3 regions of the Neptunicella sp. genome follow, and region 3 is predicted to be linked to each of the others. Evidence: predicted binding sites of a transcription regulator. Region 3 holds the regulator's gene; each other region holds the start of a gene.
What was found. Region 3 encodes LexA, which represses DNA repair genes until DNA is damaged. Its sites were predicted from a motif close to TACTGTATNNNNATACAGTA; they were not measured.
Positions count from the first base shown of each region.

Region 1: recA (recombinase RecA) is a predicted target of LexA. The motif match lies at 4,083-4,102, and genes of this name have one in related genera.
Region 2: ruvA (Holliday junction branch migration protein RuvA) is a predicted target of LexA. The motif match lies at 7,918-7,937, and genes of this name have one in related genera.

Region 1 is NZ_JBLWWF010000003.1:92,842-103,200, forward strand. It holds gene ACTD55_RS03150 (DMT family transporter) at 1-570, shown strand, start outside; gene mutS (DNA mismatch repair protein MutS) at 597-3,161, opposite strand; gene ACTD55_RS03160 (CinA family protein) at 3,506-4,003, shown strand; gene recA (recombinase RecA) at 4,150-5,181, shown strand; gene ACTD55_RS03170 (MlaA family lipoprotein) at 5,311-6,138, shown strand; gene ACTD55_RS03175 (efflux RND transporter permease subunit) at 6,116-8,545, shown strand; gene ACTD55_RS03180 (NAD-dependent malic enzyme) at 8,547-10,235, opposite strand.
Region 2 is NZ_JBLWWF010000018.1:53,102-63,460, reverse strand. It holds gene ACTD55_RS14570 (S1/P1 nuclease) at 15-782, shown strand; gene ACTD55_RS14565 (TerB family tellurite resistance protein) at 837-1,283, shown strand; gene ACTD55_RS14560 (hypothetical protein) at 1,595-1,885, shown strand; gene ACTD55_RS14555 (sensor histidine kinase) at 2,055-3,461, shown strand; gene ACTD55_RS14550 (hypothetical protein) at 3,458-4,027, shown strand; gene ACTD55_RS14545 (sigma 54-interacting transcriptional regulator) at 4,020-5,363, shown strand; gene aspS (aspartate--tRNA ligase) at 5,538-7,313, shown strand; gene ruvC (crossover junction endodeoxyribonuclease RuvC) at 7,348-7,872, shown strand; gene ruvA (Holliday junction branch migration protein RuvA) at 8,016-8,636, shown strand; gene ruvB (Holliday junction branch migration DNA helicase RuvB) at 8,637-9,650, shown strand; gene ACTD55_RS14520 (glutathione S-transferase family protein) at 9,699-10,359, opposite strand, start outside.
Region 3 is NZ_JBLWWF010000025.1:21,631-31,989, forward strand. It holds gene ACTD55_RS16990 (chorismate--pyruvate lyase family protein) at 19-582, shown strand; gene ubiA (4-hydroxybenzoate octaprenyltransferase) at 586-1,449, shown strand; gene ACTD55_RS17000 (substrate-binding periplasmic protein) at 1,446-2,282, opposite strand; gene plsB (glycerol-3-phosphate 1-O-acyltransferase PlsB) at 2,532-4,967, opposite strand; gene ACTD55_RS17010 (substrate-binding periplasmic protein) at 5,135-5,878, shown strand; gene lexA (transcriptional repressor LexA) at 6,010-6,633, shown strand; gene coxB (cytochrome c oxidase subunit II) at 6,961-8,070, shown strand; gene ctaD (cytochrome c oxidase subunit I) at 8,081-9,673, shown strand; gene ACTD55_RS17030 (cytochrome c oxidase assembly protein) at 9,677-10,228, shown strand; gene ACTD55_RS17035 (cytochrome c oxidase subunit 3) at 10,248-10,359, shown strand, end outside.

The DNA of each region.
Region 1 (10,359 bases), on a different contig from region 3:
GTTATTGGCGCCATTTTAGCCAAAGAGAGGATGCCAAAATCGTTTTGGTTGTTCGCGTTAGTGGGAGCTTTGTTGGTCTTTGTGTTTACCGCATCCCAGCAAAGTTCAGGTCCTCAGTGGGCCGATTTTTTATTATTAATGGCGGTGTTATCTGCCGGGTTTGGTTATGCAACGGGGGGGAAATTATCTAAAGAAATGCCGGGGTGGCAGGTAATTAGTTGGACGTTGGTATTAGTTATGCCGTTATTTTGGTTGCCGACAGCTATCTTGTTTCCGGCTGAGTCGTCGCAGATTGAGTGGGGCATCTGGATCGCCTTTGCTTATCTGGTGATTATCAGTCAGTTATTGGGATTCTTTTTGTGGAATTCAGCGATGGCCTTGGGCGGGATTGCGCTAGTTAGCCAAACGCAATTATTGCAGATTTTCTTTTCGCTGCTGATTGCCGATATGCTGTTTGGCGAACATCTGAATGGCTGGACCTGGTTGTTTGCCATCTTAATTATTGCGGTAGTGGCATTGGGTAACAAAAGTGTCCGCTTGGCACGTCAACACTCACAGTCATCGAGCTGATTTGCCAAGCGAAACCAGCGCGATTGCTATTTTTGTGTCAGGGCTTTTAATTTATATAACGCGTCTAATGCTTGTTTGGGCGTATATTCATCGGGCTCAATGTTATCGATGGCTTCTGTTAGCGGATCACTCATTTGAATAAAATCCAACTGGGTTTCTGTGCGTTGTGCCGGTGCAACTGGTGTCATTTGCCCGGCTTCCAAATCGGCTAGTTTATGTTTGGCAGCCTGAATAACCGCTCTGGGCACACCGGCTAATTGAGCGACTTGTAAACCAAAGCTGCGATTGGCTGCGCCTTCCTGAACTGCGTGCATAAAGCTAATGGTGTCGTCATGTTCGACGGCATCCAAATGTACATTGGCTAATTCCGGTAGTTGCTCTGCTAGTTGGGTCAGCTCAAAGTAATGGGTAGCAAACAGGGTAAAGGCGTTAATTTTTTGCGCCAGATATTCGGCACAAGCCCAGGCAAGCGATAAGCCATCATAGGTGCTGGTTCCTCGACCGATTTCATCCATCAACACCAAACTATTGGCGGTGGCATTATTAAGAATATTGGCGGTTTCGGTCATTTCGACCATAAAGGTCGAACGTCCGGAAGCGAGATCATCCGAGGCACCAATCCGGGTAAATATGCGATCAATCTGGCCTATCTGGGCATTTTCTGCCGGAATATAACTGCCAATATAGGCGAGTAATACAATCAATGCAGTTTGGCGCATATAGGTTGATTTACCCCCCATGTTAGGACCGGTGATGACGAGCATCCGGCGCTGATGATTCATGGCAATAGGGTTTGCGATAAAAGGTTGTTGCATGACTTGTTCTACTACCGGATGGCGGCCGCGATCATAATGTAAACCCACGTTAGAACTAAATTGTGGACAATGATATTGCAAGGTCTCGGCGCGTTCGGCCAAGTTGGTCAGAACATCCAACTCTGCCAGGGCATTAGCACTGGTAAATAATTCGGCTAATTGGGGCAGTAAGGTATCGAACAGTTGGTCATAAAGTTGCTTTTCTAAGGCCAAGGCACGGCTTTGGCTGGTAAGCACTTTGTCTTCATGCGCTTTAAGCTCGGGAATAATATAGCGTTCGTTATTTTTCAGGGTTTGTCGACGAATATAGTCTACCGGCACTTGATCGGCATAGCTGCGACTGATGTCGATAAAAAAGCCGTGTACTTTGTTGTAGCCCACTTTGAGAGTGGGAATACCGGTGCGCTGTTTTTCCCGTTCTTCCAACTGTTCTACATAATCGGTAGCGCCTTTGGCTAAGTTACGCAATTCATCCAACTCAGAATTAAATCCTTCAGCAATCACACCGCCATCGCGGATTAGTACCGGAGGATTGTCAATGATGGCTCGTTCCAACAGCGTGAGAAAATCGGGAAACTCGCTGATTTCTTTAGCCAGGCTGATTAACAATGGATTATCCATACTGCCAATAAATTGTTGAACCGCATGGAGTTGGCCGAATGCTTGCCGTAAACGGGCAAAGTCTCGGGGACGAGCCGAGCGCAAGGCGAGTCTGCCTAGTATGCGTTCTATATCGCCTATCTGTTTTAGGTATTGTTGTAGTTCACTGAAATCATGTTCCAGTAATGCACCGATAGATTGTTGGCGTTGTTGTAACAGGCTAACGTTGGTTAAAGGCCGGTGTAACCAGCGTTGTAACAAACGACTTCCCATGGCCGTACTGGTTTTATCCAATACGGCTATTAGCGTATTGTCGGTGCCACCGGACAGGTTATGAGTGAGTTCTAAATTCCGTCGAGTAGCGGCATCCATTAAGACAGTATCATCGAGCCTTTCTAATTGAATTTGACGAATATGTGGTAGCGCTGAGCGTTGGGTATCTTTGACATATTGCATAATACAGCCAGCGGCACGTAATCCCAGTAACGCTTTATCTACCCCAAAACCACTGAGTTCAAGGGTTCCGAATTGCTGGTTTAGCTGATTAATAGCAGTTTGTTGTTCAAACTCCCATTCTGGACGACGGCGTAATCCTCGGCGTTGTTCAATTAAATGAAGGTGTTCAAAATTATCCGGATACAGTAATTCTGCCGGCTGGGTACGCTGAATTTCAGCCAATAAGGCATCATGATCTTGTGGTTCACTGATGGCAAAACGACCGCTGCTTAAATCCAACGTGGCGTATCCGAATTGCTCTTTGTGACACACGAGGGCGGCTAATACGTTATCCTGTTTATCATCCAACAAGGATTCTTCGGTGACAGTACCTGGTGTAACGATACGTACTACTTTGCGTTCTACCGGGCCTTTGCTGGTGGCGGGATCGCCAATTTGTTCACAGATTGCCACCGATTGGCCAAGTTTAACGAGTTTAGCTAAATAATTATCCACCGCATGATAGGGAACGCCCGCCATTGGAATGGCATTACCACCACTTTTACCTCTAGCGGTTAGTGAAATACCTAATAATTCCGCCGCCCGTTTAGCATCATCAAAAAACAGCTCATAAAAATCGCCCATTCGATAAAACAGCAAAATATCCGGATGTTCGGCTTTAATCCGCAAATATTGTTGCATCATGGGAGTGTGTGGTGCCTGAGATTGTGATGAACTCATTATTATTTCTTTATTGTTAGTATGCTGGTGGACTGTTCGGGATGAACGGCCTAACAGAGTAACAAATCTGCACCATTAAGAGCAATCGGACTGGCCAGTATTTTTGCCTTGATGGAGTTGTTTCTATTCGAATAAAAACGCAAAATGCGTTGCGCTAAGCACCGTCGGAATCTGACAATATTTCATGCCCATTGGGGATTAAGTACAGTCGACAAACAGACTTATTTAAGTGACTCAACTATACTGTTTGTCCCACGGGCGGGAATTATGATTGATCAACAATGCTCAACATTCAACGACATACAGCCCCTATCATTAGCTATTGGCATTTTTAAGGACAAGCCATGATATTACCTGAGTTAAGTACCGTTTTGGCTGAGCAATTAGGCAAACTTCTGGTCTTGAATAACTGGACAATTAGTTGTGCAGAGTCATGTACCGGAGGTGGACTAGGCTATGCCATTACCAGTATTGCCGGTAGCTCCCAATGGTTTGAAAGAGGTTTCCTGACGTATTCTAATCAAGCTAAAATAGAGTTGCTAAATGTGAAGGCTAAAACCTTGCAACAATTTGGAGCCGTATCTTCTCAAGTGGTGGAACAGATGTCATTGGGGGCCAGCCAACAAGCTAATTCTGACATTGCGATTGCCATTACCGGTATTGCCGGACCGGACGGGGGGAGTGATGACAAGCCGGTAGGAACAGTGTGGTTTGGTTTAACCATTAAATCTACCACCATCAGTGATATGCAATCCTTTCAGGGGAATCGGCATCAGGTGCGGGAACAAGCAATCAATCATGCATTAAACTACTGTATAAAAATGCTGCATAGTATTGGTTAAACGACTAATTAGGCTTTACTGATCTTCCATTAGGCCAATAGAATAGTGGGTCGGGAAAATAATTTAATTTAGCACTTGTAACTGTATGGTTGTACAGTATACTGTTGTTAACTACTGTATAGAAGCTCAAAGTTGAGGAGCGAGAAATGGATGAGAATAAATCAAGAGCCCTGTCTGCCGCATTAGGGCAAATTGAAAAGCAATTTGGTAAAGGCACAATTATGCGCCTGGGTGACAGTCAGGCGTTAGATATTGAGTCTATTTCTACAGGCTCGTTAAGCATTGATATTGCTTTAGGTATTGGTGGTTTACCTTGTGGCCGGGTCGTTGAAATTTATGGTCCGGAATCATCAGGTAAAACGACGTTAACCTTGCAAGTTATTGCTGAGGCGCAAAAGAAAGGCAAAACTTGTGCCTTCATTGATGCTGAACATGCGCTCGATCCGGTTTATGCCGGTAAATTGGGGGTTAACGTTGACGATCTATTGGTTTCTCAGCCTGACACCGGTGAACAAGCGTTGGAAATTTGTGACATGCTGGTTCGCTCCAGCGCAGTTGATGTGGTCATTGTAGACTCTGTTGCTGCCCTGACCCCGAAAGCTGAAATCGAAGGTGATATGGGCGACTCTCACGTGGGCTTACAAGCGCGTTTGATGTCACAAGCTTTGCGTAAGTTAACTGCTAATATCAAACGTTCTAATACCCTAGTTATTTTCATTAACCAGATTCGGATGAAAATTGGCGTTATGTTTGGCTCGCCAGAAACCACCACAGGTGGTAACGCTCTTAAATTCTATGCTTCCGTTCGTTTGGATATTCGTCGCATCGGAGCGGTGAAAGAAGGCGACGAAGTGGTGGGTAATGAAACCCGGGTCAAAGTGGTCAAAAATAAGGTTGCGCCACCGTTTAAACAGGCTGAATTCCAGATTATGTATGGCGCGGGAATTTGTAAAGAAGCCGAGTTGATTGACTTGGGTGTTGCCCACAAATTTGTTGAAAAAGCAGGAGCTTGGTACAGCTGTAATGGTGAACGAATTGGTCAGGGTAAGGCTAACTCGGTTAAGTATTTACAAGATAATGTGGCCATGGCACAAGATATTGAACAAAAGCTTCGTGATAAATTATTGCTGGCCAAAACAGTGGCGGATGAAGCCCCGGTATCGGAAGATGTGCTGTAATCTGCGGTAAAACGTTTATTTTTTGAAGGAGCCTTAGGGCTCCTTTTTATTTTCGGCATCCGCAAAGACGTTAACAGTTGATAATGATGTGCTAGGATGATCGGATTGATGCTGTCTAAAAGGAATATTATGCGTAACCATGGCGACTTTCCTGTGCAAGGATGGATTAAGTGTTTGGTAATATCGTTACTGCTTGGCCTTTCCGGTTGCGCCAGCCAGCCCGAAAAGGTCGTTCAGGAACATGAATCGGCCATTACTGAATCGACCGCAGCGGATCCTATGGTTGTTAGCAGTTCCCATGGTGAAGATGTCATTGAGCCAACGGTTGTCGGCTATCAACCCAAAACCTTTGATGATCCTTTGGAATCAATTAACCGGCCTATTTTTGCTTTTAATGATGTGGTTTATCGTTATGCCTTGATCCCTGCTGCTAAGGGGTATTTAAAGGTTATGCCGGAACCTGCGCAACAATCAGTCTCCAATTTTTTTGCCAATATTCGCGAACCACTCAATGCTATTAACCATTTGGCTCAGGCTAATGGTGGATATATGCTAAAAAGCCTGGCTCGCTTCGTGATTAATAGTACCGTGGGGCTGTTAGGCTTTTTTGATCCTGCCACTGCGTGGTTTGATATTGAAGAGCATAAATCAACTTTGGGTGACACGTTGCATAGCTATGGTGCGGATTATGGGGCTTATTTGGTCTTACCTTTATTAGGCTCTTCCGATACTCGCAACGGGTTTTCTACTATTGTCGAAAGTGTTGCAAGTCCGCTCAACAACATTACTGATGATCCTCAAACACTATATATTCAAGCTTATGGTGGTTTTCATGATTTTGCGCCTCAAGCAGAAACCTATGAAAAACTATCGACAGAAAGCGAAGATAAATATCTGTTTTTTAGAAATTTGTATTTAGAAGGATTGTTAAGAGATGAGCAATACAAAGAAGAATAAAGGCATCTGGTTGGCCAGACTGGTCAGTGGCTATTCCAAGGCTGTAATCGCCTGCTTCATTGTATTAATTGCGTTGGCGGGATGGTTTAGTAAAAATTTCAGAATTGATGCGTCAGCCGAAACATTACTGCTAAAAAATAATAAGCTGTACATCCAGACGCAGATTATGGATAGCCGCTTTTCTCCTCAAGAGTTCATTCTGGTGGCTTATCAACCTAAGCAAGGCCCGCTCTTTAGCCAGCAGACTTTCAGCGACATTACCAAGTTAAGTGAACAGTTTAAGCAAATTGATCGGGTTGAAGCGGTTACTTCTATTCTAAATGTTCCATTGATTTCTTTTATGGATGGACTTGAGCCAGGTCTGAAAGCCAGTGACTGGACATGGCAAGCGAAGCACTATAGTCCGGAACAAATGCAGGACGTGTTATCTGATCACCCTATTTATACGGATTTATTGGTCAATCAACAGCAAAGCGCCACTGCTATCCAAATCTTGTTTAAAGCTGATCCTGAACTGGAGAAAATTGAACATAAAATTACTGAATTGCAAAAAAAGCATCTGACCAATGAATTTAGTGAACAGGATAAAGCAGAGATTGAACAGCTTAGTCAACAAGCGGATCCGATTAAATTACGCTTAAATAAGGTTCGTCAGCAAGAAATAGACAAGATTTACCAAATTGCTGATCAAGTTGAGGACCGGGCATCGATCTATTTGGGCGGTGGCCAGGTATTAGCTTACCAATTAATTAAGATCATCAAGAATGATTTACTCGTATTTGGTAGTGCGATCGCGTTGGTCATTTGTGTTTTGCTATTCGCGTTATTTCGCCAGTGGCGCTGGGTTTTTCTACCTATTATTTGCTGCGCAGGTAGTGTGGTAACGACCGTTGGTTTGTTCGGTATGCTGGATATGCGTACCACTGTTATATCGTCCAATTTCATCGCTTTACAGCTGATTTTAACTTTAGCCATTGTCATTCACCTTATCGTGCAGTTTCGCCAGTTGGCGCAAAAACACAGCGACTATAGCCAGCAGCAGTTGGTAGAAGAAACCATAAGCAGCAAAATTGCACCTTGTTTTTATGCCGGTTTAACCACCTCGGTAGGATTTGCGTCATTGATATTTAGTCATATTCAGCCGGTTATTGCATTTGGCTGGATGATGATTGTTGCGATGTTGGTGTCGACTTTGGTGAGTTTACTGCTGTTCCCTGCGTTGCTGAATTTATTACCGCTAAAACCGGTAACAGCAAAAAGTGAGCACACCTCTAAAGTGATGAGTTGGCTGACTGACATGATATTGGGACATAAAGTGTTGGTGTTTTTTATCGCAGCCGGTTTATTAGCCGCTAGTGCGGTTGGGGCACTTAAACTGGACGTTGAAAATAGCTTTATTCATTACTTTAGTGAATCCACCAAAGTACGTAAGGAACTTGAATTTATTGACCAACAATTCGGTGGCTCCACGCCGCTCGATTTTGTCTACACCGTCAAATCTGAGCAGCAAGATACGGATTTAGTGCTGAACGCTGAAACAGTACAGACGTTGCAAAAAATTCAGCATGTCATGAATCAATATCCGGTTATTGGCAAGGAAATGTCGATTGTTAACTTTACCCAGCTGGCTAAAAAACTCAATCATGGCAAGCCATTGACCGAATATGAGTTAACCGCGGTTTATCATTTATTAGATAAAGAACTATCAGAGCAACTGTTGGGGGCGTATTTTTCACCTGAACATCATCAGTTACGCATTAGTACCCGAATAAAAGACAGTACAGAAGGCTTTAATCGCGCGGACTTTTTGCAACAGTTAAGAGGCGATATTGAAGGACTCGGAATTGCATCCGACTCCTATCAACTGACTAATTTGTTTGTGCTTTATCAGGATATTTTACAACGCTTATTTGACTCTCAGGTGAGTACATTAGGTTTGGTTTATTTGGCGCTGACATTGGTATTGCTAGCGGTATTTCGGTCATTCAAGGTGGCAATTATCGCCATCATTCCCAATATAATTTCAACCATGATGATCCTGGGTTTAATGGGGTGGTTTGGTATTCCACTGGATTTAATGACCATTACTATTGCCGCTATCGCGATGGGCATCGCAGTCGATGATACGATTCATTTTGTGCACCATTATTTAAAAAGTGTAGAGCAACAATCTCAAGACGAAGCGGTAAGAGCCACATACCACAGTGTGGGATTTGCGATGTTATTTACTACCATCATTATTACTACTGGTTTTGGTATGTTGGGCTTTTCAGACTTTATTCCCAGTGTGATGTTTGGGTTGTTGACGGGATTGGCCATGTTAATTGCGTTATTAACGGATTTGACTTTACTGCCAGCGATGCTGAATAAATTTGTGGGTGCCCGCAAAGCACCCACTCACAGCTAACTTACCAGCTTACCCGTCGATATTCGCGATAAGCAGGTTTCCAGAAATTAGCCTCGATATTGTTCTGTAACGTTTCGTCGCTAATCTCTAGTGCCAGTCCTTGTTGTTGAGCAACTTTGTTAATCGCAAACGCAATTTTTCTGCTGAGTTCCGCGACTTTCGTTAACGGCGGCAGTAACTCACCCGTAGTGCTAACGGGTGACGATTGTGCCAGGGTTTCACTGGCCGCAATAAGCATCTCATTGGTGATCTGACTTATTTTTCCCGCCACCACGCCTAAACCAATTCCGGGGAAAATATAGGCATTGTTACATTGAGCGATAGGGTAACGCTGACCTTTATATTCGATAGGTTTAAATGGGCTACCAGTGGCAATAATGGCATCTCCATCCGTCCATGCTATTACATCTTCAGGATGTGCTTCGATTTGTTTAATGGGATTACTGAGCGGCATAATAATTGGCCGACTGCAGTATTGATGCATCGTTTTAATTGCTTCTTCACTAAATAGGCCGGGTTGTCCTGATACACCGATTAAGATACCGGGTTTAGCGTTATGCATTACGTCGACCAAATTGGGATATTCATCGGTATACTGCCAGTTTTGTAAATGACTTTGGCGCTGTACCAGTTTTTGTTGGAAATCCCGCAAGCCTGTCATTTTATCACTCAGTAAACCATAGCGATCCACCATAAAGACTTGCTGACGAGCTTGTTGCTCGGATAAGCCCTCAGACATCATTTGGCAAATTATTTGTTCCGCGATACCACACCCCGCAGAACCTGCACCGACAAAGACGATGTTTTGTTCCGACAGTTTTTGTTGTTTATGCAAGCAGGCGGCTAACAAGGTGCCAACCGTAACTGACGCGGTACCTTGAATATCGTCATTAAAACAGCATAGTTTTTCCCTATATTTTTCTAATATAGGCATCGCGTTGGGTTGGGCGAAGTCTTCAAATTGCAGCATTGCTTGAGGCCAGCGTCGTTTAACGGCATTAATAAATAGCTCGATAAATTCGTCATAATCCTGTTGGCCAATACGCTTATGCCTTGCTCCCATATACATCGGATCGTTAAGGAGCTTTTCGTTATTCGTGCCTACATCCAACATAATCGGCATGGTATACGCTGGGCTAATGCCGCCACAGGCGGTATATAAAGAGAGCTTGCCAATGGGAATGCCCATGCCGCCAATTCCTTGATCCCCTAAGCCCAGAATCCGTTCACCGTCAGTAACCACAATGACTTTAACCTTTTGTTTGGTGGCATTATGCAGAATATCGTCAATTTGATCGCGTTCCGACCAGGAAATAAATAGTCCTCGATTACTGCGGTATATATCGGAAAATTGTTCACACGCATCGCCCACCGTAGGGGTATAGATAATGGGCATCATTTCTTCGAGGTTTTCTTGTACCAAACGGTGGAACAACGTTTCGTTATTGTCCTGAATGTTGCGTAAATAAATATGCTTGTTAATGGGCGCCAAGAAGCTGGAATATTGCATATAAGCACGTTCAACCTGCTCTTCGATATTTTCGTAGCGCGGGGGGATCAGTCCGGCAAGGTTAAATGCTGCCCGCTCTTCCTTGGTAAACGCAGCACCTTTATTCAACAGTGGCGTTTCAAGCAGGGAAGGACCAGCATGATGGATATAAAGAGGGCGCTTGGTCGATTTTTTTATCATTGTATTATCCGGTTTAAAAATTGTGTTGTAGGACACAGAATTATTTATTCCGGTATTTTGCCAGTTTAACTAGCTCAGCACAGCACAAACTGACGATGTAATTGTAAAATTGTCTATTTTTAAA
Region 2 (10,359 bases), on a different contig from region 3:
CCGGAAGCGATAAGATGAAAAAATTAATCACTATTTTGTTGTTAGTGTTACCCCTGCAGTGTTTGGCGTGGGGTTATAAAGGCCATGCAACTGTGGCTGATATTGCGTGGCATTACTTGACTCCCGAGGCGCAGCAGCAAGTTACCGCGTTGTTAAAAGCCAACGGTTTTGAATCCCTGACTGATGCAGCAAACTGGCCGGATCGTATTCGTAAAGATGATGAATTTAAACATACCGGAAATTGGCATTACATTAATCTACCCCATGGTGCAGAGCACTATTCATCAGCACGGGATTGTCAGCAGGGGTGTGTGGTTAGTGCCTTGAATATGATGCTTAAGCAGCTTGCTGAGAATAGCGATGTGAAAAAACGAGCTCAAGCCTTGGCGTTTGTAGTGCATTTTGTAGGAGATATTCACCAGCCTTTGCATGTGAGCTATGCGGATGATAAAGGCGGCAACACTTATTCACTAGTGTTTGAAGATCAGCCCGTCAATTTACATTACTACTGGGATACATTGGTGCTTAAGGCTGATCCTGATGATACTGAATTGGCGGCACAACTGATTAGCCAGTTAACGGCTAAGCAAATTGATACGTGGCAACAGGCACCGGTCGTTGACTGGGTAGAAGAATCTCATCGGATAACTGAACAGGTTTACGCGTCCGCCCCCAAGAAGGTGACCACGCAGATGTTACAAGAGGATCGTAAAATTATTCATCAGCGCCTGCAGCAAGCCGGCGTGCGGTTAGCGTACCAGTTGAACCAATTATTAAAATAACACTCAATTGGCATAGTTTATTAACACTAAGTGTAACTATCTCAGGAGATTAATTTGTTAAATAAATTACTGCTCTGGTTTGAGCAAAACCTTAATCATCCTCAACAAAACGGTTCCGAACACACGTTGAAACTAGCCACTGCGGTGATGTTCTATGAATTGATCCGGGCTGATAATCAGATTGAAGAAACAGAGTTGTCCCTGTTAAGGCAGTTGCTTGAACAGCAGTTCCAGTTATCTACAGATGAACTCGATAATTTGATGGAGTCGGCTAACCAACATGCCGAAGAGTCGGTTGATTTGGTGCAATATACACGGGTACTCAATGAGCAATGCGACTTAGAACAAAAACAACAGCTTGTGAAAGCCCTATGGCAACTGGCTTACGCGGATCAGCGATTGGACGGCCATGAAGAATACCTTATCCGTAAAGTCTCTGATTTAATTTACGTGAGTCATAGTGACTTTATTAAAGCTAAATTAAGTGTAGTAGGCGATTAAAAAATGCACTTAGACGCAGTTTTCATACAGGTTAACTATATGATTTATATTACTTTTATGTTGTCTTATGCACGAGTGGCGCTAATTCGCAACAAGCGCCACGTTCAAATTACTCAATAATCTTACTCGTTGTGTTTAACTATTTGATATTTATATAAAAAGTCATGTTGGCATTAAATTTGATTATGCCTAATTGCAGTATCTAAAACCCTCATACAGAGACTGCAATAAATTCGTGTTATTACCACTAGAGAATTAATGATTAGCCGGTTTGGCTGATGAATATCAACAGATAAAAACGGAGTAAGATAATGAGAAAAGTAATTATTACTACAGGACTGCTGTTAGCGGCCACTGCAGCTTTGGCAGTGACTGATAAGGTCGATACCCAATTGGTCGCTAAAAAATCTGATGTCATTGAAAAAGTTGATACCATCTCCAGACTAGATCAGGACAAAGACGGCAAGTTGACTATTAAGGAGGCCATGTCCGATCCCGTTCTGTTAGCCGCATTTGGTAAAATCGATACCAATGGTGACGGTCAAATCAGCCAGCGTGAATTAGATGCTGCCAAACTGACCGATCAACAGCAAGGTTCTTAGTCTCTGTTGGTTGTTTACCCTTAATCCGAAAATAGCCTAGTCCTAATAGGCGTCACTTATCTTAAGTTAGGCTAAAATATCAGTTGAAGGCCGGAACCCCGGCCTTTTCATTGTTTAGTCATACCTGTATGTTATCAGGTTAACTTTAGTTACTAGATGAGTAATCAGCTTGCCGTTTGGTTCCCTTAGACAAATTACACTATTTAGTTTTATTTTTGCCATGTTGCCCTTGGGGGTTTTGCTTTGGCAAAATCAAAAAACCTTGACTGAATTGGGGAATATCGCCGTGAGTCAGGCAAGACAAGCGGTGGATCTGACACGTTCGGTAGAATCAATGCAAGGTACGGCAGTCGATATCGAGCGTTTAATTAGACAATATAGTGTGCTGGAAAATGAAGAGCTGCTGCCATTAATTAAAAATTATACCCATAATTTTAGAATGTCATTTGAATCCAGTTGCCAGCAATCCGAGTTACCACAGCTATGTATCGAGATTGAATCGCAATTAAATCGGGTTGTAGCGCTACCTAGAGGGATCGAATCCGAGCAGTTAGATGAAGATATGACCCGTTTTCGTCAGCTATTGCAGGATTTTGCATTAGCCTCAGCGGCTCAGTTGGATGCGAGTCTGGATGAACAACGTAATCATGTTCAACAAGTTCAACAAAAAATTACGTGGCAAACGCTGGTGCTGGTGATTATTACGCTAATGTTGGTGTGGGCAGCCAGCCAAGTGGTAATTAAACCGGTACATATGCTAGAGAAACTGATCAAGGCCATTGGCAATCAAAATAGCCAATTACCGCAAACCGAATTTAGTTACCCGCGGGAAATGGTTGAATTGGATAGTCGATTGCGTTGGTTAGCCAAGCGTTTAGCTCATCTGGAGTCTATTCGTCACGCGATGTTACGTCATGCATCACACGAACTAAAAACGCCTTTGGCCAGCATTCGAGAAGGTTGTTCCCTGCTGTCAGATCAAGTAGTGGGTGAGCTTAATAGCCAACAACAAGAAGTCGTCACCTTACTGGATATTGGAGCGAAACGGTTAACCCAATTAGTGGAACAGTTACTCGACTATAACCGATTGTTGCAAGAAGCGTCATCCAACCCTGGCTGGATTGATATTCGTGAGTTGCTCAATCGGATTTGTGAACAACATCAGTTAGCGATTGGCCAAAATGGCCAATATTTTGAATTAGAGGTTAGCCTCGTCAAAATGTTTGCAGATGAAAAATTATTACAGCGAATTTTGGATAATTTGATCAATAATGCCATTGCTTACGGTAAACAGGATAGTGCAGTCATTATTCAGATAAATGAACAGCCATCTGATTATTTAATTACCGTCTGTAATAGTTGTGAAGAAGTAAAAATATTAGACAGTATGCAACTGTTTCAACCATTTCAGAGGGGGGAACAGGTGCGTAATGATGGATTGTCCGGTTCAGGATTAGGTTTATCGATAGTTGCTGATTGCGCCAGAATGATGGATGGCAGTGCAGAAATCATTAATGAGCAGGCAAACGTGTTTTGTGTGCAAGTCAGATTACCCCAACCCCAGGATAAAGTATGAGAATTAGTTGCGTTATTACAGGTATTTTATTACTTGGTGGCTGTCAGACCCTGACAATGCAACACGACTCCTCCAGCCAATATGAATGTGCAGGCATTGAGGCCAAACTAACCATTTCAGATGAGCCATGCGATATATTACGCTGGTTTGATTATCGCTTTTCAACCGATCATTTAAGTTGGCCGGAACGCAAACAATTGCTTGCTGAACTGGGTGACAATAAGGTCGATAGCTTTAAAAAAGTGATCCTTAGTCAAAGTATGGATACACCCTATCAAGCCAGACTGCGGGCACAAAATCTGTTGAATGAGCTAATGCCGTCATTACCGGATGAATTAACCAAGTTGGCGGGTATTTTACTTCAACAACCGGCACAAAAATTACTTGAGTATGAGTCAGCCTTGGTCACCGTCGGTAAAATTAATTCCCGTCAGTCACAAACCATTGAAGAGCAACGAATGAGGGTGGAAGAGCTGGAGAAAAAAGTGAAAGAGCAACATAGCCAGATTGAACAATTAATGAAAATAGAAACCACGCTAAGCAATAAGGACAGACAAAATGACTAATAAAAATGCACGTATATTGCTGGTTGATGATGATCCAAGTTTATTGCGTTTACTTAGCTTGCGCCTCGAAGGGGAAGGGTATCAGGTCTCCACCGCGGTAGATGGGGAACAGGCATTACGCAGTTTAAATGATAATGTGTTTGATCTGGTATTAAGTGATTTGCGCATGCCAGGTATGGATGGTATGGCATTATTTGATGAAGTGGTGCGTAAACATGCCGGTGTTCCGGTTATTATTATGACTGCTCACGGCTCTATTGCTGAAGCGGTAACCGCTACCCAAAGCGGAGTGCACGGTTTTTTGACTAAGCCTATTGATCATGATGAATTACGTAAAACCATCGATGCAGCATTGAAAGTCAGCCATATCGCTAATAGCGATAGCTGGCGTGAAAAAATTATTACTCGTAGCCAGGTCATGGAAAATGTGCTTGAGCAGGCTTATCGGGTCGCACAGCGTGATGTGAGTATCTTGCTTACCGGAGCCAGCGGAACCGGTAAAGAATTGATGGCAAGAGCAATTCATAATGCGAGCCCCAGAAAAGATCATCCTTTTATTGCGGTAAACTGTGGCGCAATTCCAGAAAATTTACTCGAATCCGAACTCTTTGGTCATGCTAAAGGCGCCTTCACAGGCGCTATTCAGGACCATCAAGGCTTGTTCCAACAGGCGGATAAAGGCACTTTATTGTTAGATGAAATTGGTGATATGCCTTTGCATCTTCAAGTGAAATTATTACGTGCTTTGCAGGAACAGCAAATTCGTCCGGTAGGTAGCAGTAAGCATATTGCCATTGATGTACGAATTATTTCTGCCACTCATCGTGATATTGATGCGGCAATGAAAGAAGGCCAGTTTCGTGAAGACCTTTATTATCGTCTTAATGTGGTTAACCTTCATCTACCTGGCTTGCATGAACGAGCCGAAGATATTCCGGTATTAGCCAGACATTTATTACAAACCAGTGCTAAACGTCACGGTGTTAAAGTAAGCCGTTTTTCTGACGATGCGATGCAAATGCTCACCACCGCACCTTGGCCGGGTAATGTACGTCAATTGGTTAACGTGGTTGAACAATGTGTGGCATTGACACAAAGCCCGATGATTGGTCTGCATATGGTTGAACAGGCATTATCTGAATCGAGTTGTATTTGGCCAACCTTAAGTGACGCGCGAGACGCATTTGAGCGCCAGTATTTACTTAAAGTGCTAAAAATGGCCGATGGTAATGTGACTCGTGCGGCTGACTTGGCCGGACGCAATCGGACTGATCTGCATAAACTGATGAAAAAGCATCATCTCAACACCGCCGATATAAAAGCCCAGAGCGAATAACTTTTCCCGTTCAGCCGTGTATTTTTGCCTTATCTTGAGGTTATAATACGCGGCTTTATTTTGACTCAAATTTAAGGGTTATTTTCTTTCGTTGTCTGTTACGCAGATGAAATAGGTAAGAAAATCGACTCTAATATTTTCTCACGGCAACATGCCGGATTATAGGACGATTTCATGCGCACAGATTATTGCGGCAATATTAATGCTTCTTTTATTGGTCAAACCGTTACGCTTTGTGGTTGGGTTAACCGTCGCCGCGACCTTGGCGGGGTGATCTTTCTCGATTTACGTGATCGTGAGGGGATCGTTCAGGTTGTTTACGATCCTGATTTAGCTGAGGTGTTTGATACCGCCAATAAAGTACGCAACGAATTTTGTGTTCAATTAACCGGTTTGGTGCGAGCCCGTCCTGAAGGGCAAGTGAACAAGGATATGTCCACCGGGGAAATCGAAATATTGGGTAAAGCGCTAACCATCCTAAATAAATCGGCACCCTTACCTCTAGACAGCAATCAGGAAAACTCCGAAGAGCAACGCCTGAAATACCGTTATCTGGACTTACGTCGTCCTGTAATGACTGAACGCCTTAAGTTTCGCGCCAAAGTGACAGGTGCCGTGCGTCGTTATCTCGAAGAGCAAGGCTTTTTGGACATTGAAACACCAATGTTAACCAAAGCCACGCCAGAAGGTGCGCGGGATTACTTGGTGCCAAGTCGTACGCACAAGGGCCAGTTTTTTGCGTTACCCCAGTCTCCACAATTGTTTAAACAGTTGCTGATGATGTCTGGCATGGATCGCTATTATCAAATCGTAAAGTGCTTCCGTGACGAAGATTTGCGGGCTGATCGTCAACCCGAATTTACCCAAATCGATATTGAAACCACCTTTTTGGACGCCGAAGGTGTGATGGCCATCACCGAAAAAATGATCCGTGGTTTGTTTAACGATTTACTTAACGTTGATTTGGGTGATTTTCCCCGAATGACTTATGCCGATGCAATGCGCTTATACGGCAGTGACAAACCGGACTTACGTAACCCGATGGTATTTACCGATGTGGCCGAATTGGTTAAAAACGTAGATTTTAAAGTGTTTTCTGGTCCGGCAAATGATCCCAAAGGACGTGTTGTCGCCATCTGCGTGCCCGGCGGTGCTGAATTATCTCGCAAGCAGATTGACGATTACGGCAAGTATGTAGGCATTTATGGTGCTAAAGGGTTGGCATGGATGAAGGTTAACGACATCGATGCGGGTCTGGACGGACTACAATCGCCCATTCTTAAATTCCTGGATGCGCCGACTGCACAAGCCATTTTGCAAGCGACTAAGGCCAACAATGGCGATATTTTGTTATTTGGTGCCGATAACGAAACGGTTGTGACCGAGAGCATGGGCGCGTTACGCCTGAAATTGGGTGAAGATCTGAACTTGCTTGAAGGTGACTGGAAACCGTTGTGGGTGGTAGATTTCCCCATGTTTGAAGAAGTCGATGGTCAGTTCTACGCATTACACCATCCTTTTACCGCACCACGAGATATGACGCCAGAACAACTGGCTGCTGATCCGGGCAGTGCCATTTCCAATGCTTACGATATGGTTTTGAACGGCTGTGAATTGGGTGGTGGTTCGGTGCGTATTCACCATCAGGAAATGCAATCCAAAGTGTTTGATATTTTGGGGATTGATGAACAGGAAGCGCGTAGCAAATTTGGCTTCTTACTCGATGCGTTGCAATACGGAACGCCACCTCATGCGGGACTGGCTTTTGGTTTGGATCGTATGGTGATGCTAATGACTGGCGCAACCTCTATACGTGATGTGATGGCATTCCCGAAAACCACCACCGCGGCATGCCCATTAACCGATGCACCGGGATATGCCAACCCTGAGCAGTTGCAGGAACTGGCGATCCAAACGGTAGTGAAAGCGGAAGATAAGGCCGGTGAATAAAGCCGGATAATAACGAGTCGGGCGGGGATTAGTTATGCCTATTATTTTGGGAATTGATCCCGGCTCACGGCTGACTGGTTATGGTGTCATTCGTCAGCAGGGGAGTAAATTCGAATACTTGGGCAGTGGCTGTATTCGCTTAGGTACCGATGAACTTCCCAATCGATTGCAAAAAATATTTGCCGGTGTGAGCCAAATTATAGAGCAGTTCAAACCGGATATGTTTGCCATCGAACAAGTCTTTATGGCGCGTAATCCGGATTCTGCACTTAAGCTCGGCCAATCTCGCGGGGCGGCAATCGTGGCAGCGACGCGACATGATATTCCTGTAGCAGAATATTCCGCTAGGCAAATTAAGCAAGCCGTGGTGGGCAAAGGTGCGGCTGATAAAAGTCAGGTCCAGCATATGGTCACCTATTTATTAAAACTTCCCGGTACCCCACAAGCGGATGCGGCCGATGCTCTGGCGGTGGCGCTGTGTCACGGCCACAGTTACCAAAGCTTGATAAAATTGTCGGGCCAAGCAAGTAAGACCGTTAGGGGACGATTGCGCAAATAATCCACTTCGCCGTTAATCTGCTTGCGTCTATTATTTGTATATTGACAATGTGTTTTTATACAGTAGTCTATGTTCTAATATCGTTGTTACTAACGGGGAATTTTCATCCAGGTTAGTTCAATAGAAAGCATAAAGGATGTCATGTGATAGGCCGAATTCGCGGTACTCTAATCGAAAAACAAGCCCCCGATGTATTAATTGAAGCCGGTGGAGTGGGATACGATATTCAAATTCCCATGACCAGCTTTTATCAATTGCCTGAGGTGGGACAAGAAGCCATTGTTTACACTCATTTTGTGGTCCGTGAAGATGCACAATTACTGTTTGGTTTTGTGAATCAGTCGGAGCGTTCCTTGTTTCGAGAGCTTATCAAAGCGAATGGGGTTGGGCCTAAAATGGCGTTGACCATTATGTCGGGGATGTCCGTCGAGCAATTTATTCAGTGCGTTAACTTCGATGATGTGTCCAGTTTGGTTAAATTACCGGGGGTGGGTAAAAAAACCGCCGAACGGTTAGTGGTTGAAATGCGCGATCGACTTAAAAATATTGCCCTGACAGCCTCTGAAAATGTTGCTTTGCCTGCTGGCCAGTCAAATACAGAATCTACCTTCGTACAATTGAATGATAGTAAACAAGAGGCTCTAAGTGCCTTACTGGCTCTTGGCTATAAAAATGCTCAGGCGATGCAGGTGATAAAAGCAGTTTATCAGGATGACATGAGTAGCGAACAATTGATCCGTGAAGCGTTAAGAGCGATGGCGTAAATGATAGAAGCAGATAGATTGATTCAGCCCAAAGCGGATAAAGAAGACGAAGCACTGGATCGCGCCATTCGACCCAAGCTACTGGCCGATTATACCGGACAGGATCATGTTTGTGCTCAAATGGAAATTTTTATCGAGGCAGCACGGCAACGCAAGGATCCTCTCGATCACCTGCTGATCTTTGGCCCACCGGGACTGGGTAAAACCACGTTGGCCTATATTGTCGCTAATGAGATGGGCGTGAATATTAAAACCACATCGGGCCCGGTGTTAGAAAAAGCCGGTGATTTGGCGGCTCTACTGACTAATCTGGAAGAAAACGATGTGTTATTTATCGATGAAATACATCGGTTAAGCCCGGTAGTGGAAGAAATACTCTATCCGGCAATGGAAGATTATCAGTTGGATATTATGATTGGCGAGGGGCCTGCTGCTCGTTCGATTAAGCTGGAATTACCGCCTTTTACGCTGGTGGGGGCGACAACGCGGGCAGGGTCATTGACCTCACCATTGCGTGATCGTTTTGGTATTGTGCAACGGCTTGAGTTTTACAATATTAAAGACTTAACCCAAATTATTTTGCGTTCGGCCAGTTATCTGGATCAACAATTGGGCAATGAAGGTGCGATTGAAATTGCTCGCCGCTCGCGGGGGACTCCTCGTATTGCCAACCGATTATTGCGTCGGGTGCGGGATTTTGCTCAGATTAAGTCCAATGGTGTGATTGACGACAAAGTGGCGGCCAGTGCGCTGGATATGCTCGATGTAGACAGCGAAGGATTTGATTATATGGATCGTAAACTGCTTAATTGTATTATTGAAAAGTTTCATGGTGGTCCAGTGGGGCTGGATAATCTCGCTGCCGCTATTGGTGAAGAAAAAGATACGATTGAAGATGTTATTGAGCCTTATTTGATTCAGCAGGGCTTTTTACAGCGCACTCCCCGAGGTCGGATTGCGTCACAACGGGCGTTTTTGCATTTCGGTTTTGATTATAGCCCAGTGACGGAATAAGTCGGAGGCCGGTCCTATTGATTATTATCCGCCCCCGATGTTAACCCGTTAGCCAATTTTCTCCCGTTGGTGCGCTTCATTCCAGTTTTGCTGATGTCCCAGTGGAATGATTTTATTGGGGTTAATGGATTCATGACTGGTGTAATAATGACGTTTGATATGGTTCATATTGACCGTCTGGGCAATGCCGGGTTGTTGGTATAGGTCCAGCATAAAGTAATAAAGATGTTCAAAGTCCTTCAGCAGTTTTAAATTGCACTTGAAATGAGTGTGATATACCGCGTCAAATCTGACTAATGTTGTCCACAATCGCCAGTCCGCTTCGGTAATTCGTGGCCCGGTCAAATAACGCTGGTTGGCCAGAATACTGTCTAGTTGTTGCAATACCGAAAACAGTTTATTGGCATTTTCATCATAGGCGTCTTGTGTGGTGGCGAAACCGGTTTTGTATACGCCATTGTTAACGTTGTGGTATACCAGATTATTAATTTCGTCGATATGTGACTGTAAATCAGATGGATAAAAGTCTAGCTGGTTACCGGTAATATGATCAAAGGCAGAATTGAACATGCGGATGATATCGGCAGATTCGTTGTTGACGATGACATGTTGCTTGTGGTCCCACAGCAGCGGTACAGTGATATTTCCCTGATAGTCCGGCGAAAATTGATAGTATAAATCCGATAAATATTCACTCCCGTATAGAGTA
Region 3 (10,359 bases):
TTACTTGTTGTGCCTGTTTTGACCAAGCATTTTTTATTTCCAATCAATTACGTTCCTCAATGGTTTTCGGCCGAACAACTGAAAATTCCAGATCCGGTTTTAAAAAATTGGCTTCTCGACACCGGCTCCCTCACCGAACGATTACAAGCGAATAGTCGTCATTTTCGGCTAGAATTGCTTGGGCAGGAAGAATTAGCGATTAATGCCAGCGAACAGACGAGCCTCGGTATTGAACAAACTAATCCGGTAGTACGCGAAGTTTTACTACAAGGTAATCAACAAAATTGGGTTTATGCACGCTCACTGATGTCACGCAAATTATGTGATGATGCCAGCCATCAATTCGGCCAACTTGGCAATACACCACTTGGTAAAGTGATATTTAATGATCCTCGTTTTACTCGTCAGCCCTTTGAGATTTGCCGGGTACAAAGTGGTTCGGTGTTACACCAGAAACTCAATATCGACAGCTCCTTTTCATTATGGGGAAGACGCTCCGTGTTTAGCTATCAAGAATACAAACTGATGGTAGCTGAAATATTTTTACCTAATGCTCCGGCCTACAAAAATCAGGAAATTTAAATTTTGCCTTCAGTAAGCTCAAAAATTAATGCCTATTTGCGCCTTATGCGGATGGACAAACCTATCGGAACTCTCTTATTGCTTTGGCCGACACTTTGGGCGGTGTGGATAGCAGCGAATGGGCAGCCTAGCGTTAGCATTATTGTGATCTTTATCCTCGGTGTCATCGTGATGCGAGCCGCAGGCTGTGTGATCAACGATTTTGCAGATCGCAAGATTGATGGAGCAGTAAAACGAACGTCCACACGACCTATCATTACCGGTGAAATTAGTGCCAAACAAGCAATCATATTATTTGTTGGGCTCTGTCTGATAGCTCTCCTGCTCGTTTTGCAATTAAACATTCAAACCGTTTGGCTGTCTTTCGGAGCTGTTACTTTGGCGTTTTGTTACCCTTTTAGCAAACGGGTCACCCACTTACCTCAAGTAGTGCTGGGGGCGGCATTTAGCTGGGGGATCCCCATGGCATTTACTGCTACCAATGGTGAACTTTCTCCAGTGGCGTGGTGGCTATTTGCGGCAAATCTGATTTGGACCGTGGCCTACGATACACAATATGCCATGGTAGACAGAGATGACGATTTGAAAATTGGAGTAAAATCTACCGCCATATTATTCGGGCGTAACGATGTAGCAATTATTAGCGTATTACAGATTGTAACCGTAGCGATACTGTTAAGGATCGGCCTTGGGCTAGGTTTTAGCTGGCCATACTACCTAGGCTTACTGGCCGCTTGCGGTTTATTTGTTTACCAGTATCAACTCATTCGTCACCGCCAACGAGACAATTGCTTTAACGCTTTTTTAAACAACCACTATGTGGGCATGGTGATTGCGATAGGCTTAGCAGTCCAGTATTTATATTAATCAGGTAACTGAGTCTCAATACTGTACCAAAGCTCTTTCCTGCCGAGGGGAGTTTGCGCGGACATCATTGGATTATCCAACCTAATAATCTTACGCTGTTTAAGATTGGCATCCTTTAACATGGACCCGAAATACTGGTAAAAAAGTTGATCAAACGTGCCGTTAGCAATGGCTTTATTCAACCCCGTTTCGAGAATGTCATGCAATATTTGATTGTCTTTACGTACAAACAAATACTGCGCCGCTGGATATTGAAGCACAAATGTCGGGTCAATCACGATGGCGTCATATTGCTTAAGATTGTACTCATGCCATATTTCGATCACCGAGCGAGGAAAGTAATCAACTCTTTTCAGGCTTACCATCTGCAGCAACCCAGCCGTAGTAGTCGCCTTAAATACACGGAAACCATTGCTTTCCAGCACCTTGGTATCCGGCCAGTCTCTTCCTTGCCCAGCAGTCAATTTCTGTAAATTCTGTTTTGTTTCAAGAGCTGCAAACCGTTTTACATTGTCCTGATGTACAAACATCAATCGCCAACCGATTAATCCCTTAAACAGGGGAATTCGGACAGGTAATAATTGCTTCTCACGCTCCTGACTGGTCGCCATCCAATGCACGTCATAGACTCCCTGCTGGATCAGACTAATACTGCGACTCTGCGGCAAGGTAGGAATAGGTACGTTGTGAAAATCAAGCGCAACTCCAGATTGCTGAAACGCAAGACGCACAACGTCTTGAATGTAAAGATCTTGAAGACGATAAATGGGATTACTACTATTGACCGGATAGTTAAGTGTAAAAATAGGCTGCACCGGTTCCTCACTAGCCACTCCGGCGCCGCAAAATAACCCACACATCAGGCACAGGAGCCACTTCCACGCTTTGGCATTGCCAAACAGCTTAAGTTTTGCACCTGTTAAATTCGTTACTAACAACCCAACCTCTGGCTGAAAACAAAATTTCGTAACCATGTTAATACGCTTTGTAAAAAAGGTAGTCAACTACATTTGGCCGATGCTAGTGCATGAAAAAATGATTATTTACATTAAATTCAATTAGTTATTAAATAGCCAAGATAACTAACCAAGCTTGATACTTTGGGCTACATCCGCAACTAACCAGCCACTTAGCTCATTCAACAACCAATGACTTTGCTCAGTATGCGTGAGCATCCCTTCCTCGTCATTGTGCAGTAATTTCATCTCTCGCATGGCGTTAATTAACGCGCTAATCACATTCTTATCGTAAAACTCGGGGGCGGTTATACCATGCAATGTTGCTAATCTTTCGGCAAAACGGATACTTTGCTTTTCTAATTCCGAACGACTGAGCTTGTCTCCTGTTTCGGCCAGCGTTAATACGATGGCATAACGCTGCAACGTTTCTTGAATACAACGATTAAGCATCATTAATGAAAAATATTGCGAACTGGAACGAGCGGCTGGCAATATAGTTTCTTCATCTTGCTGCAAAAGACCCGTTACTCGCATGGACTCAATCATATCGACACATAGTTGTTGAGCTTGCGATGCATCCAAATACATGAACAGCTCTTTTTTCAGTAAGGGAAACAATAAAGCTACCCGGTCGATAATCTGCTGTTTCTGCATCCCGTTATTAGCAATCACCATCGCAGCAATCAAACCGGGGATCACGAATAAGTGCAAAATATTGTTTCGGTAATACGTCATCGCTATCGCGGCGGGCTCGTTCAACGAAATAATCCGTCCAAAGCTATCGTCCTGGACTGTGAATTTATCCAAGCTGAGTGTTTGTTCCAACAATGAATGGGCGGAATTTTCAGGCAGGGTAACCAGTTGGCTATAGGGAGCTTGTTGCAGTAGTTGTAGATAATCCCCAAGACATTGGTGTAATTCAGACTCGGTCAAAGCATGTTTATCCGCCGCCAATAGACACAATGAGATTAAATTCATGCCATTAACCGCGGTTGCCTGATTAATTCGTTGCATCACATCAGTAGCCAATTTATTGACCATCGGTGTCAGCCAAGTCGGTTTTTTATCTGGATTCTGTAAAACTTCATCACGCCAGTCTGGCTGACATTTATCCATAAACTGCCCCAAATTAATTGGCTCACCAAAATTCAGGTACCCCGTGCCATAATTTTTCAATTTGCGAATCGCTGAAAAAATTTGCCAAAAAGATTCTTTCTTTTTGTCTTTGCCACGTAATTCCTTTAAGTAACTGGCCACTTCCATAACGTGCTCATAACCAATGTACACCGGCACCAAGCTAATAGGTCGCTTCAGTCCTTTAAACATACTTTGTACTGTCATGGCTAGCATACCGGTTTTAGGCGGTAATAAACGCCCGGTGCGACTGCGCCCTCCTTCAGGATAATATTTTACCGAATAACCACGATTAAATAGCTGTTCCAGATATTCGCGAAACACTGCAGTATATAGCTTATTACCGGCAAAACTGCGGCGAATAAAAAATGCACCGGCCCGTCTGAAAATAGGTCCTGCTGGCCAGAAATTGAGATTTATCCCCGCCGCAATATGCGGGATCATTAGTCCTTCATGATAAATGACATAAGTTAATAACAGATAATCCATATGACTACGGTGACAGGGAACATAAATAATTTCGTGACCACTTTGTGCCAACTGGCGGACTTTTTCTGCATGTCTGATTTCCAACCCGTTATAAACTTTATTCCATAACTTGGTCAGCATTTTTTCGGCTATCCGAATCAACCCTTCACGATAATCACCGGCAATCTCATTGGCATAATCCTGGGCGCGTTTTTTGGCTTTTTCTGGACTAATCTTCTTACTGTGCTGTTCATCAGCAATGGCTTCTTGTACTGACTCTGATGCCAGTACACCTTGAATTATTTGTTCCCGAGCCATTTGTCTTGGGCCGGTAACAGCCTGACGACGACGCTGGAAATGCGTACGCGCCACCCGAATCAATTTATGTGCGATTTGTTCATCAGAGCCATGCTCGTTTGCCATGTATTGTGACGATACGGCTTTACTAAAATAAACCAAATTATCCCGTCCCAAAAACAGCACTATAAAAATCTTACGTAACCAATTTGGTGATGCCTTATTAGCAATTAATGCCCGCCAACTGGCGTCGGTTTTACCGGGTGCTCGACCCCAAAAAGTTGATACTGGGACTATTTGCAAATCAAGTTCTGCATTTAAGTGATGCTGTTCAAATAACAATTTGAAGGTATGAGCAATATCACTGGCCGTTGCTTTATCAGTAAATACTGATTGAGGTCGTTCTAAAAAAAGACAACGAGAAATTGTATGTGGTCCTACCGTAATCGTCCCATCCGGATCGACAAGGCCTACCTTTTTAACCGCATTTTTTAATGCCAGGCGATCGGTAACCGATTCGGTTTTAAGTAAATATAAAATCGGCTTTTGTGGATCAATTCCTAATTCTTGCTGAACATCTGCCGGAACTACTTTGGTACGAATAAGCAGCTTTGCCGGGATAGAAATGATTGCTGAAAACAACTGTTGCAACCAAGCCATAACCAATAAACTCCATTAAATAATTGCGCCATAGAATAGCATGGCAAGGCATGAAAAATCTGAAGATTAATCGACAATCAACAGTCATTATAACGTTATATTGTGTAAATAAGTGGATACGCTATGATGGCACTATTCTATTTACCGTCATAATAGCATTGGCAAACATGTTGAAAAAATCGATTCTGTTGTTGTCTTTATGCTGGATGAATTCAGTTTTCGCGTTACCGACGCTATCTGTTGTTACTGAAGTATCGCCCCCCCATCAAACACTGATCGATGGAGAAGTTGCCGGAATTAGCACCGAATTAGTTCGACTAATCCTCGACGATGCGGGTTTCGAAGCCAATATTAACGTGTATCCTTGGGCTCGTGCCTATCATATTGCTGACTCACAGCCTAATACACTAATTTATAATATGGCTCGTACTCCAAAGCGCGAACACCATTTCCACTGGATTGGATTCGTCGCCAGTTATCAATTGGGTTTTGTATCACTTTCAAGACCAAGTCAAGTGATTAAAATTGGCTCTTTAGATGATGCAAAGCAATATGTGACAGCAGTGCAGCGTGGTGATTTTTCTACTGAATGGCTGATACAACAGGGGTTTAAACCGGATACTAATCTGATTATCACTCCCAGCATCGCTGAATCATGGCAACTATTACAAAAAGGTAAAGTGGATTTAGTGATTGATGATATCGAGTCGGTCAATGCGATGTTTCATGAACATGCTGATACACCACCTTCAATCACCTTGCAGTACATTATTCCCGAATTAAAACAACAAACTTGGCTTGCTGCTAATATTGATACTCCATTAGCCACTATCGATAAGTTGATTGCTGCCCATAAAAAGGTGAGTAAAACCGAGTTATACCGCCACGTTATGCGTTATACAACCGACTAGGTCATCACACCGGCACACAAGCCACTTTTTCAGACTCACATAAATTGGTATTAATGTAATACTCAAATTTAGTTGTGATTTAAATATAACGGGATATACTGTTTGAAACTGTATAGAAAAACAGGCTGTTTATGCGTCCACTAACTCCCAGACAACAAGAAATTTTGCAACTGATTAAAGACACGCTGGCAGAAACTGGCATGCCGCCCACACGTGCCGAGATTGCTCGACAACTTGGTTTTAAATCGGCTAATGCTGCAGAAGAGCATCTTAAAGCGCTCGCCAAAAAAGGCGTGATTGAGATTCTACCGGGAACATCACGAGGAATTAGAGTTCAATATAGCGAAGAAGAACTACTTGAAGAACAAGGGCTTCCTCTAGTTGGACGAGTCGCAGCGGGAGAGCCTATTCTCGCTCACGAACATGTTGAAACCCATTACAAAATCGATCCCGCTATGTTTCACCCGAGTGCCGACTTTTTATTACGGGTAAGCGGTATGAGTATGAAAGACATTGGCATTATGGACGGTGATTTATTAGCGGTACACCGCACTAAAGATATTCGTAATGGTCAGGTTGTGGTGGCCAGGGTGGATGAAGATGTCACCGTAAAACGTTTTGAGCGCAAAGGTAGTCAAGTTTTATTACATGCTGAGAATGAGGAGTTTTCTCCAATCAAGGTCGACCTTTCCGTACAACCTTTCGATATTGAAGGCATTGCCGTAGGAGTCATACGCAATACTGACTGGATGTAATCCCACTGCTCAATTTTTATTCCTTCCAAAATTCTTCAAGCTAACTTTGTTTTAACTCTCAACAGGTTAGCTTTTTTGTGTTATTACTAACACTTGTTCAAAAATCAATCAGTTAGTTGTAAATTATGCATAAAAAGGTGGACGCCAACCGCCTTATTGAGTAATTCTTGTACTCTTATTTACATATGCATAACAAAAAAGTGGAATATCACTTACAAAAGTGAAGTTTCATCATGTCGATATGACAAATTAGTGTGCGGTTTGTCGATCGATGATTTCTACCTAACGAGGAGATGTCACGTGAACAGAGGTGTTTTCAGAGGGGCGATGGCCTTAATTGCCTTATTGTCTACATCTGCGCTGGCTAATGATATGCGGTTAAACCTGACCAAAGGGGTTTCCGATATTAGTGCGCAGGTTTACGATTTACATATGACCATTTTTATTATCTGTGTGGTTATTGGTGTTGTGGTCTTCGGCGCCATGTTTTATTCCATGGTCATGCATCGTAAATCTCGAGGGGTTAAGCCCGCCAACTTTCATGAAAGTACCAAAGTGGAGATTGTTTGGACCATCATTCCATTTATTATCTTAATTGGTATTGCCATCCCAGCCGCTAAAACACTCGTTGCCATGGAAGATCCCAGCGATCCTGACGTCACAGTGCTTATTACTGGCTCTCAGTGGAAATGGCACTACAAATATATGGATAGTGATGTGGAGTACTATTCCGTCTTAGCTACCCAGCAAGATCAAATCCATAATAAGTTGGAAAAAGGTGATAACTACCTGTTAGAAGTCGATCGCCCTCTAGTCGTACCAACCAATAAAAAAGTCCGTTTTTTAATTACCTCTGATGATGTTATCCACGCCTGGTGGATGCCAGCATTTGCGATTAAAAAAGATGCCAATCCGGGCTTCATTAACGAAGCATGGACCCGAGTTAACGAGCCCGGCATATATCGTGGCCAATGTGCCGAACTGTGTGGAAAAGATCATGGTTTTATGCCCATCGTCGTAATTGCCAAAGAGCCAGCAGAATATCAAGCCTGGATTGATGAACAAGCCGCTATCCAACGCAAAGCCAAAGAAGAAGAGCAAAAATTACTGGCAATGAATATGGAAATGGATGAACTAATGACGTTAGGTGAAAAAGTGTATCTATCTACCTGTGCTGCTTGCCACCAAGGTAATGGTGAAGGCTTGCCGGGTATTTTCCCTGCCTTAAAAGGCAGTCCTATCGCCACCGGTAACATGTCCAAGCACATAGAAACGGTCGTAAATGGTGTTAGTGGTACCGCGATGCAGGCATTTGGCAAACAGCTTAGTCTCAAAGAATTAGCCGCTGTCATTACCTTTGAACGTAATGCTTGGGGCAATAGCACTGGTGACACAGTACAAGCCAAAGATGTTAATGCCGTAATTAAAGGCCAATAGGAGAAAGATCATGAGTAGCGTAGCCGACGATTTGCAACACGACGAACATCATGAACATCATGCTCCCAGCGGCATTAAGCGCTGGTTGTATACTACTAATCATAAAGATATAGGTACATTATATTTATGGTTCGCCTTTATTATGTTTTTAACTGGCGGTGCCATGGCGATGGTAATCAGAGCCGAATTATTCGAGCCCGGATTGCAGATTGTTGAGCCAAATTTCTTTAATCAGATGACGACCGTACATGGTCTGATTATGGTGTTTGGTGCCGTCATGCCAGCCTTTACCGGTCTGGCAAACTGGATGGTACCATTAATGATTGGCGCGCCGGATATGGCGTTACCCCGGATGAATAACTGGAGTTTCTGGATCCTGCCTTTTGCCTTTATCATCCTGCTATCGTCACTGTTTATGGAAGGTGGTGGTCCTAACTTTGGTTGGACATTCTATGCACCGCTTTCAACCACTTATAGTAATGACAGTACCGCCTTGTTTGTATTTTCAGTGCATATCATGGGGGCTTCTTCGATTATGGGAGCGATTAATGTCATCGTAACCATATTTAATATGCGTGCTCCCGGCATGACCTATATGAAGATGCCAATGTTTGTGTGGACCTGGTTAATAACAGCCTTCCTGTTAATTGCAGTTATGCCGGTGTTAGCGGGTGCGGTCACCATGGTATTAACTGATAAATTCTTTGGTACAAGCTTCTTTAATGCCGCTGGAGGCGGTGATCCGGTGATGTTCCAGCATATTTTCTGGTTCTTCGGTCATCCTGAAGTGTACATCATGATTTTGCCAGCCTTCGGCATCATCTCACAAATAATCCCAACGTTTTCCCGTAAACCCTTGTTTGGTTATGCTTCAATGGTCTACGCAACCGCGTCTATCGCGTTATTATCCTTCATCGTATGGGCACACCATATGTTTACCACCGGTATGCCGCTTTTTGCGGAGCTATTCTTTATGACTGCAACGATGCTAATTTCGGTCCCAACCGGGGTAAAAGTATTTAACTGGGTTGCCACCATGTGGCGCGGATCGTTAACCTTTGAAGTCCCCATGTTATTCGCACTGGCGTTTATTGTGTTGTTTACCATCGGTGGATTTTCAGGATTAATGTTGGCGCTTACGCCAGTGGATTTCCAATATCACGATACCTACTTTGTAGTTGCCCATTTCCATTATGTGCTGGTTACCGGTGCGATCTTTTCAATTATGGCAGCCGCCTACTACTGGCTACCCAAATGGACTGGCCGGATGTACGACGTCAAGCTGGCTAAATGGCATTTTTGGTGTTCTTTAATTTCAGTTAACTTACTGTTCTTCCCAATGCATTTTGTTGGACTGGCCGGAATGCCAAGACGTATTCCAGACTATTCTCTGCAGTTTGCCGATTTTAATAAATGGATCAGTATTGGTGGCTTTGCATTTGGCCTGTCTCAACTGATTTTCCTGACCCTACTGATTAAAGCCTGTAAAAAACAAGGCGAACCTGTATCAGATCAAGTATGGGAAGGTGCAGAAGGGCTAGAGTGGGAAATTCCATCTCCTGCCCCTTATCATACTTTTGAAACACCACCGAAAGTGAAATAAGCGATGACGGCACCTAATAAGCCTTCTAAACATAGCAAAACCGTTACCAAACTTATGCTGGTGGTGGTGGGCATGTTTGGTTTCGGCTTTTTACTGGTGCCGCTATACGACGTGTTTTGTGACGTGACAGGTATTAACGGCAAAACCAATGACACCGCGGCCAGTTATGATGGTGTAATTGTTGATGAAAGCCGCTGGGTAACAGTGGAATTTATTACTCGCACCAATACCGGAATGCCGTGGGAATTCTCGGCACAAACCCAAAAAATCAAAGTCCATCCCGGTGAAATTAATCAGGTCGACTTTTATGCTAAAAACCCGGCTAACCGGGATATAGTCGGTCAAGCGGTTCCTTCCGTTTCGCCGGGGTTAGCGGCACTGTATTTAAATAAAACCGAATGTTTTTGTTTCGAACAGCAAACATTGAAAGCCGGTGAAGAAACAATGATGCCGGTACGTTTTTATATCGATCCGCAATTACCGGATGATATTACGTTTTTTACCTTGTCCTACACCTTGTATGACGTCACTGAACCAACCGTAGCAATGAATTAAAAGGGTAATGGAGAACAATATGTCAGAACAACAATACGAAAAATATTATGTCCCTGCGCAAAGCCCATGGCCAATTTTGGGGGCAATTGCATTATTTTTAATGGCGGTTGGTGCCGGTAACTTTGTTATTG